DNA from 2 places in the Janthinobacterium paucivorans genome. Region 2 is predicted to be linked to the other one. Evidence: predicted binding sites of a transcription regulator. Region 2 holds the regulator's gene; the other holds the start of a gene.
The links. The regulator FliA, encoded in region 2, starts transcription of late flagellar genes. The targets are predictions, from matches to a motif close to CTAAAGTTTNNNNNNNNNNNGCCGNTA.
Positions count from the first base shown of each region.

Region 1: ACQ4V8_RS07970 (flagellar protein FliT) is a predicted target of FliA. The motif match lies at 2,629-2,655, and genes of this name have one in related genera.

Region 1 is NZ_JBNYXR010000005.1:95,882-100,298, reverse strand. It holds gene ACQ4V8_RS07990 (S9 family peptidase) at 1-807, shown strand, start outside; gene ACQ4V8_RS07985 (CsbD family protein) at 882-1,067, opposite strand; gene ACQ4V8_RS07980 (hypothetical protein) at 1,309-1,461, opposite strand; gene ACQ4V8_RS07975 (HDOD domain-containing protein) at 1,694-2,521, shown strand; gene ACQ4V8_RS07970 (flagellar protein FliT) at 2,699-2,995, shown strand; gene ACQ4V8_RS07965 (type IV pilus assembly protein FimV) at 3,412-4,417, opposite strand, start outside.
Region 2 is NZ_JBNYXR010000001.1:182,727-187,143, reverse strand. It holds gene motD (flagellar motor protein MotD) at 1-618, opposite strand, end outside; gene ACQ4V8_RS00800 (flagellar motor protein) at 624-1,370, opposite strand; gene ACQ4V8_RS00795 (RNA polymerase sigma factor FliA) at 1,352-2,083, opposite strand; gene ACQ4V8_RS00790 (MinD/ParA family ATP-binding protein) at 2,128-2,991, opposite strand; gene flhF (flagellar biosynthesis GTPase FlhF) at 2,984-4,312, opposite strand.

The sequences.
Region 1 (4,417 bases), on a different contig from region 2:
ACCAGCCATCCGTATTTCAAGTACAAGGCGGACCACCTGCCGACGCAGTACGGCACCCTGCAAGCCGACGATGGCCAAACGCTCCATTATTCCATCGTCAAACCGTCGAACTTCGACGCGAGCAAACGCTATCCCGTCTACCTGTCGACGTATGGCGGCCCGCACTCGCAGCACGTGGCCCGCCGCTGGGGCAACAACTTCGACCAGTACATGGCACAGCAAGGCTTTGTTGTCTTCCGCCTCGATAACCGGGGCTCGTCGCGCCGCGAGCGCGCCTTCACGGACGCCATCTATCACAAGCTGGGCGCAGCCGAAGTGGCGGACCAGCTGGTCGGCATAGCCTGGCTGGGCAAGCAAAGCTTCGTCGATCCCAAGCGCATCGGCGTGTTTGGCTGGAGCTATGGCGGCTTCATGACGCTGCGTTTGCTGTCAGCTGCATCAAGCAAGATCGCCATGGGTGTCTCGGTGGCGCCCGTGACCGACTGGTCGCTGTACGACACCCACTACACGGAGCAATTCCTCGGCATGCCTAAGGAAAACGTGGACGGCTACAAAGACAGCACCGTGTTCGCCCACCTGGACGGCTTGCAATCGCCGCTGCTGCTGGTGCATGGCATGGCTGACGATAACGTCTTGTTCAGCAACAGCACGCGTTTGATCGACGCGCTGGTCAACCGCGGCGTGCAATTCGACCTGATGACCTATCCGGGCGCCAAGCACGGCATCTCGTCGCGCGCGGGCCAGCGCCACGTGTACAAGAAAATTGAAATGTTCTTCAAGCAAAAGCTGGCCAATCCGGCGCCATAAGTTTCGCGCTGCACCCACAAAAAAACCGCCGCCTGTCTTGCGACAGGCGGCGGTTTTTTCATGTGTACGGCGAGTTACGGTTTGCGCGTGATGGTTTCCACTGCGTCTTTCACATCGCCAACTTTCTTTTGTACCTTGCCTTCGACCTGGTTTGCCAGGCCCTTGGCTTGCTGTTCTTCGCTACCGACGACTTTGCCAGCGGCTTCCTGGACTTTACCGCCGACTTCCTTCAACTTACCTTCGACTTGATCTTTGTTCATGATAATTCCTCACTGTAGTTGCTTCATCTGCTGTCCGGCCCAACAGGGCCGGCGCTGCGGCTCACACGCTGCGGCAAACTGTTGCTGCGTGTCGATGTGTTCATAGTACGCAGCGACTATCAAAGGTTCTGTACGGTTCCTAACACAGCAGCGGCATCGCCGATGGGCAGAAGGCGCGCTCGGGCAAGCCCAGCCCACCTTGCAAAACATCAGCCGCATGGCGCGTCGCGTCATTCAAGTTTTACGCGCCCCACGGGTCGAACAGGTTTTGCGTATAAAAATTGCTGGCATTAAGCGGCTCGACGTCGGCCACCAGCCTTGCATTTTGATAGTCGATTGATCCATCCAGGAACAGTAAAAATCGCTGAGCTGGCGCACTGCCGCGTCCGTCCATGGCGCTGCGCCCATGCGTTCGACGAGACCGATGATGCGCTCCTTGGCCGCATTAGCGAGGATGGCGAACGAGTCCCGGCGGCTGCGGTCAGCGGGAATGTCCGTGCTGCACAGCCAAAATCATCATGTTTTCGGGCCGAAAAAATGCCCCTGAAATTTTTTTGCATACGGACAAAAAACCGGCATATAGTTGCTTCATCCCATGACGCGCGAATGCCAAGGAGATTATTGCCATGCAACTAGAAGCTCTGTTCCAGCATCCCCACGCCCTGCCTGCCGCCCCGAAGATCGTCGATGAACTGGTGCGCAGTTTCAACAACCCCGCCATTGCCACCGAGGAGATCGCGCGCCAGCTGGGAGCCGACCCTGCCTTGAGCGCCAAGCTGCTGCGCTTGGCCAACTCCGCCTACTACCACGTCTCGCGCAGCATCGGCACGGTCGAAGACGCCGTGCTGATGCTTGGTTTTGTGACTGTACGCACGCTCGTCATCAGCTCGGGCCTGGTCAGCGGCTACAAGGCCGTACCCGGCCTGAACCTGCCGCAGTTCTGGCGCTACTGCCTGCATAGTGCCGTGTCGGCCCGCTGGATCGCCAAGCAGACGGGCGACAACCAGGATCTGGCGTTCACCATCGGCATGATGCATGCAATCGGCCAACTGGTGATCCATGCCGTCATGCCCGAGCAAGCCATGCAGCTCGACAAGATCGCGCCGCCGTTTGACGCGCGCCGGCTCAACGCCGAGCGCGCGTCGCTGGGCTATGACTATGCGCAAGTGGGCGCAGAACTGGCGCGCCGCTGGAAGTTTCCCGCCACCTTTGCCGAGACCCTCGCCGCCTTTCCCGATCCGCTGGCCAAGGCACCGTTAAATCGCCTGGCCGCCATCGTGCACCTGGCCGCCTGGCGCGCGCGCATTGATGAAAACCAGTTGAGCCATGAAGAAATTATCGCTTGCTACCCCAGCGAGGTGGCTGAAGCGCTGAACTTGCCGCCCTTGGCGCTGGTGGACAAGATGCCGCCGCCAGCCGAACTGAGCGCGGGACTGGAAGAACTCGTCAAATAAAGGCATCGGTGGCGACAGTGTCGAGACAGCATCCATGCAGCCTGGCGGGCAATTGTGCTGCCCGCCAGGCTAGCTGCAAATTATTTTCACTTTTTTTAAAACATACCCTAAAGTTCCAGATGAGCACGCCGTTAATCTAGACAAGCGGTAATCCATTCACTAGTTACGGGTGTGCTCATGACCTCCAACGACGTTCTCTCGATGTATGAAAATATTGCAGGAATGACCAATAAAATGGTGGTCGCAGCGCGTTCGAGCGACTGGGATGGCTTCGATACCCTGGAAAACCAGTGCGCCGCCGCCGCCAGCCCTACCATGACAAGCAAGGTGCCCGCCCAGACCGGCGCCTCGCGCCAGCGCAAGATCGATTTACTCAAGCAAATCCTGGCAAACGACCGCGAAATCCGCACCATCACGGAACCGTGGATGACGCAACTGTCGAACAACATGCCGGAATCGCGCACCCACATGTAAATAAGTTCGTCGCATCAGTAACGACAAAAGCACCTGAGGGTGCTTTTTTTACATCTGCCGCCGTGCCGCGAGCGCAGCATTTGTGGCACTCAAGCGGCAAGGAGGCGGAATGTGGAAGGCGAACCCCAGGTATCTCCTGGCGTCGCCTCGCTGCCGGTTGCATCCGGCGTTCGCGAGCACATCGTCGGCATCGCAAACCGCTTCCAGACCCAGGCGTTTATGCAACGCTACACCTGTTTGCCGCGCCACACTATCGTTGGTGACTGCGACAGGCTGGGACTGTTTTGTCGTAGAGCAAGTCCACTGCGTTGATCATATCACCATCTTTAAAATATAGGCAACACCGTAGCCAGGTATTTTTCTATCTTTTTTGAATATCTTTTTTAATATCAAATTTAGCTAACCTGGCAGCAGCATTAACGCGAGAACGGCTCCACTTCGGGCTCGGCCACCTCTGCCTCCACCGCCTCCGTCAACACTGGCACCTCTTTCTTGCGGCCAAACGGTTTGCGCAGCAAGACCCAGTATTTTGACGGCGCGTTCGTGCCAGGCGCTTGCTTGCGCTTGTGCTTGCGCTTGCGCACGACATATACAATAAGCGCCGTCAACAACACGAAGGCCAGGGTGCCAATACCGAGCCATAGCAAGCCATTTCCGCCTGCCTTCGCTTCCTTGTCAGCTGGCGCTACCGCCTTCAGGGGCTTGGGCTTGGCATGCGGCGCCTCCGCCACGGCAACCGGTACGGCGGCGACGACGGGCAGCGCCAGTGCCTTTTGCAAGGCGCCGATCTTGCCTTCCAACTCACCCAGCTTTTCATTAAGTGCGGCATTTTTCTGATCCAGCGCCACGCACTCTTGTGCCTGCTCCAGCTTGGCCTGCGGCACGCAAGCGCCCGCTGGCGCCTTGGCGCGGCGCAATGGCGGCGGGCCAGCCAGCGTGGGTGCAGCGGGCGGCGACACAAACACGCGCGCCGGACGTACCAGACCCTCGGCGCGCGCGCGGGCCGCCAGTGCGGCGAGATCGGGTGGCGGCGCGCCGGGCGCAGCGCGCGGCAGTGGCAGTGGCGGCGATAGCGGCACAGACAGTGGCACGGGTGCCGCAATGGCGGGCCCGACTGGCGCACTGGCGGAGGCGACGATGGCGGTGGCCGGCGGTGCCGGCGTCAGCCACAACGTAGCGAGGCGCACGATGGCACCATTACCATTGCCCAGTAATAAATACAAATGCACGTAGCCTGCCTGGATCGCTTGCGCCGTACTGACGCGCACATAGCGCCGCCCGCCCCGCTCCAGCGGGCTGATCGTCAACGCTTTCAGGGCCGGGTCCATGCTGATGCCGCCGCCCCGGTAGACATCGGGCGAGGCCAAGCGCACGGACACGCCGCCCGCTTCCTCGGGCGCCAGGGCCGTCAATTCGATCTCG
Region 2 (4,417 bases):
CGACGCTTGCACACCGCTGGCGATGAACAGGCGCACCACGGCGCTGGCGCGCGCGGCCGACAATTCCCAGTTCGAGGCAAAATTTGAATTGCTGATCGGCTGTACATCCGTATGCCCTTCCACCTGCACGTCGTGCGTATCGTCCTTGAGCAGCACGGCCACGGCGCGCAAGGCCTGGTCCGACTCCGTCGTCAAGCCGGCAGCGCCCGGATCGAACAGCACGCTGGCGTTGATTTCCACGCTCACGCCGCGGCTCGTCTGCGTGACCCTCACTTTGCCTTCCTTGACCAGCGGCGCCAGCGTCGATGTGAGGTCCTGCGCCAGGCGCGTCATGTGTTCGCGCTCGCGGCGGATGGCTTCGGCGCGGCGTTTCAGGGCGGGGTTCGGCAGCGCGATGGCTTGCGGCGCTTCCATGATGATGGGCGGCGCGCCCTTTTCCAGGCTGAAGGCCTCGCCGATGGCATTCTGGAAGACGCGGTACTTACCTTCGTTGACTTGCGAAATCGCATACATGACAACGAAAAAGGCGAACAGCAAGGTAATGAAGTCGGCGTACGAAATCAGCCAGCGGTCCTGGTTATCCGCTTCCTCGTCATACTTCCTGCGCGCGCGCCGCATCATGCTCAGTGCTCGTGCAACAGGCTGGCCACGCGCTCTTCGATGATGCGCGTATGGTCGCCCGTGGCGATGTCGTACAGCACGGCGGCCGTGATCTCGTACTGCAGCACGCGGCGCGACACGATGGCCTTGAGTTTATTCGCCACCGGCAGGAACAGCAGGTTGGCCAGCCCCACGCCGTAGATGGTCGAGACAAACGCCACGGCAATGCCACTGCCCAATTTGCTCGGGTCGGTCAGGTTTTCCATGACGTGGATCAAGCCCAGTACGGCGCCCACGATACCGATGGTGGGCGAATAGCCGGCCGCCGATTCCCACACCTTGACGGCCTGGCGCTCGGCCATTTCGTAGGCAGAGATTTCCACATCGAGCACCTGGCGCAGCTTGTCGGGCGCAATGCCATCGACGATCATCCTCAAGCCCTTGGCATTGAAGCGGTCGGTCGTGTCTTCCATCAGGCGCTCAAGCGCCAGCGTGCCGTCGCGACGCGCCGTCAAACTCCATTGCCCGATATCGCGCGCCAGCGCGGCGCGCGTATCGGCGGGCGGCAGGAAGACCCAGCGCAGCATTTGCATGCCGCGCGCGAAGGTGCGCAGCCGCGTTTGCAGCAGCACGGCACCAAAGGTGCCGACGATGACGATGGCAAAGGCGGCCGGCTGCAGCAGGGAGGCCATCTTGCCGCCTTCCAGTGTCTGGCCGACCAGCAGGCCCGCCAGCGCCAGCGCCAGCCCGATTACGCTGGACCAGTCCACGCCTGCTCCCTCAAAGTTGCGCGCAGGCGCGCGACGGCCTGGGTATGCAATTGCGAGACGCGCGATTCGGACACGCCCATCACCGCACCGATTTCCTTCAGGTTCAGCTCTTCTTCGTAATACAGGCCCATGAGTATTTTCTCGCGTGGCGGCAGCGCGTCGATGGCATCGATCACGGATTGCCGGAAATCGGTATCGAGCAGGGAACGCAAAGGATCGCTATCCTCGTCCACGCAATGGCGGTCAAGGAAGCTGTCATTGCCGTCCGGGTCATGAAAGTCTTCGTAGTACACCAACTGGTGCCCACCGCCATCGCCCAGCATTTCCTGGTAGTCCGTGAGCGACATTTTGAGCAGCTTGGCCACTTCCGACTCGGTCGGCGGATGACCGAGGCGCTGCTGCAAGGTACTCATCGCCTCTTCGATCTTGCGCATGTTCTGGCGCATGCTGCGCGGCAGCCAGTCGCTGGTGCGCAATTCGTCGAGCATGGCACCTCGGATGCGCAGCACGGCATACGTCTCGAACTGCGCGCCATGCGTCTCTTCGTAGCGACTGATAGCGTCGAGCAGGCCGATCATGCCGGCCTGGATCAGGTCATCGACCTCGACCGAAGGCGGCAATTTCGCCTTCATATGGTGCGCCAGACGCTTTACCAACGGAATATGCTCCGTCAGCAAATAGTCCTTGTTCGATTTCCCTTTGACCGTGTACATAGGCTGCTTATTGTTTTAACTGCTATCGAGTGCTGATAATGGAATCAGGCGCTGAACTGGTGCAGGCTCCCCGTCTGGTACAAGGTGCCGCCGAGCACTGGCGCCGCCGAACGGGCCAGCCGCTCGGCCAGTCCGCGAAACGCCACCGAGGCCCCCGCCAATGGAAAGGCATCGACCACGCTGCGTCCCAGACGCGCCGCGCGGTGTAGATACTCGTCGGCAGGCACCGACCCCATCGAGGTCAATTTCACGGCCAGATAACGGCTCGCCGCCTGCGCCATATTATCGTACACCACTTTTGCCTCAGATTCGGAAGCGCCGGTAACAAGAATGCCAAACGGACGCCGTCCCAGTTCCTGGCTCAGGCGCTTGATGAGGCAGTAAGCGGCCTTGATCGAGGTGGCGCTGGTCGAGACCTGCACCACGATGTCGGATGAGGCCATCAGCGGCACGGGGAAGCAGTCGCCCGCGTCGGCCATGACGCCGTCGACCAGCACGATGCCGCTCTGGCGCGCCAGCACCTCGAAGGTCTTGCCTAGGCGGCGCAGTTCTTCCTCGCCAGCATAGTCCAAGCTATCCATCAGATGGTTGCGCGCGCCCAGGCTGGCCACGCCGAAGCCTTGCGGCACTTGATGGATGACCTGGTTCAAGGCGCACTGCTGGCGTGCCACGTCGCGCAGGCTGGCGCCGTGCGCCAGTCCCAGGCGGGCAGCGACGCCGTCGCTGCCGCCGCTGGCGTCGAGCAGCAGCACGTCATTGCCGCCGTACACCAGCGAGGCCCCAAGGTTGACCAGCATGGCGCCCTTGTCGTCTTGCGGCGTGGCCGACAAGAACGTCATGACGCGCGGCTGCGGGCCGGCCAACATGCGGCGCAAGCCTTCGGCCTGGTCGAAATCAAAATTAGCCAAGGTGCACCCCGCGCGCTTCATTGTTGCGCGACGCCGCCTGTGCCATCAACAGCGGCAGTTCGGCATCGGAAAACTGTGTCGCCGCGGCATCACGCTTGAGCTTGAAAGCGCGGTCGATCAGGTAGCCACGGTCGGCCAGGTACAAGTCTTCCGGCACGCGCTGGCCATTCGACACATAAAACAGGTTCAGTTTCTGGCGGATCACCACGTCGAGCACATTGCCGATCGAGGCCGCTTCATCGAGCTTGGTCATGATGCAGCCAGCCAGGCCGCTGCCCTGGTAGGCGCGCACCACTTCGTTCAAGGTTTCCTGCGTGGCCGTGGAGTTCAGGCACAGCAGGCGTTTCACGTCGGCGCCGGCGCCAGACAGCATGGCCACCTGTTCGGTCACCATCTGGTCGCGCTGGCTCACGCCCACCGTATCGATCAGCACCGTGTGCTTGTTTTTCAATTCCTTCAAGGCGATGCGCAAGTCCGCCTCATCCTTCACCGAATGCACCATCACGCCGAGAATCTTGCCGTAGATGCGCAGCTGTTCATGCGCGCCGATACGATAGGCATCGGTGGTGATCAGGGCCAGCTTTTCCGGGCCGTGGCGCATCACGCAGCGGGCCGCCAGCTTGGCCGTGCTGGTGGTCTTGCCAACACCGGTCGGGCCCACCAGCGCAAACACGCCGCCCTGCTCCAGCATGGCGTCTTCGTTGGCGACTGTATTGAGGTTGCGGCTGAGGACGGTCTTGATCCAGCGCATGCTTTGCGCGCCATCCAGGCCGGCGGGCAGCTTGTCGATCAGGTAGCGCGCCAGGCTGGCCGAGAAACCGGCGGCCAGCATTTCACGCAGCACCACGGCTTTTTGCGGCTCGCGCTGCTGCGTCGAGCCCCACGAAATTTCCGCCAACTGGGTTTCCATCATGCCGCGCATGGCGCGAATTTCATTCATCATGCCGCTCATCTCGGCGGCGGCATTCTCTTTCACGTGCGCCAACGCGCTGGCCATCATCTGCTGCATGCGGGCCATGTCCACTGGCTCGCCGGCTGCTTGGCGCGGTGCGGCAGGACGTGGCGCAGCCGGGCGTTGGGCCGGGGCGGGCTGACGCTGCGGCGTGGCGAACTGGGTCTGCAACTGGGGCCGCGGCTGGGACATTTCGGACGCCGCCGGCGGCGACGCCAGCGAAGCGGCATCGTCATTGGCCAGCGCCAGGATTTCCACCACGCCATCGGCCTGGCGGTTCGACAAGATCACGGCATCGGGGCCCAGCGCTTCACGCACCTTGCGCAAGGCATCGCGCGACGAGGCACCGGTAAATTTTTTCACATTCATGATCGGCCTCCCTGGGCGGGGGTAGCGCAATACTGGCTGAACTGTGTGACCATCATCGACTCCTGTTGCTTGGGTGCTGTCTTCCACATGGACACAGATCACCCG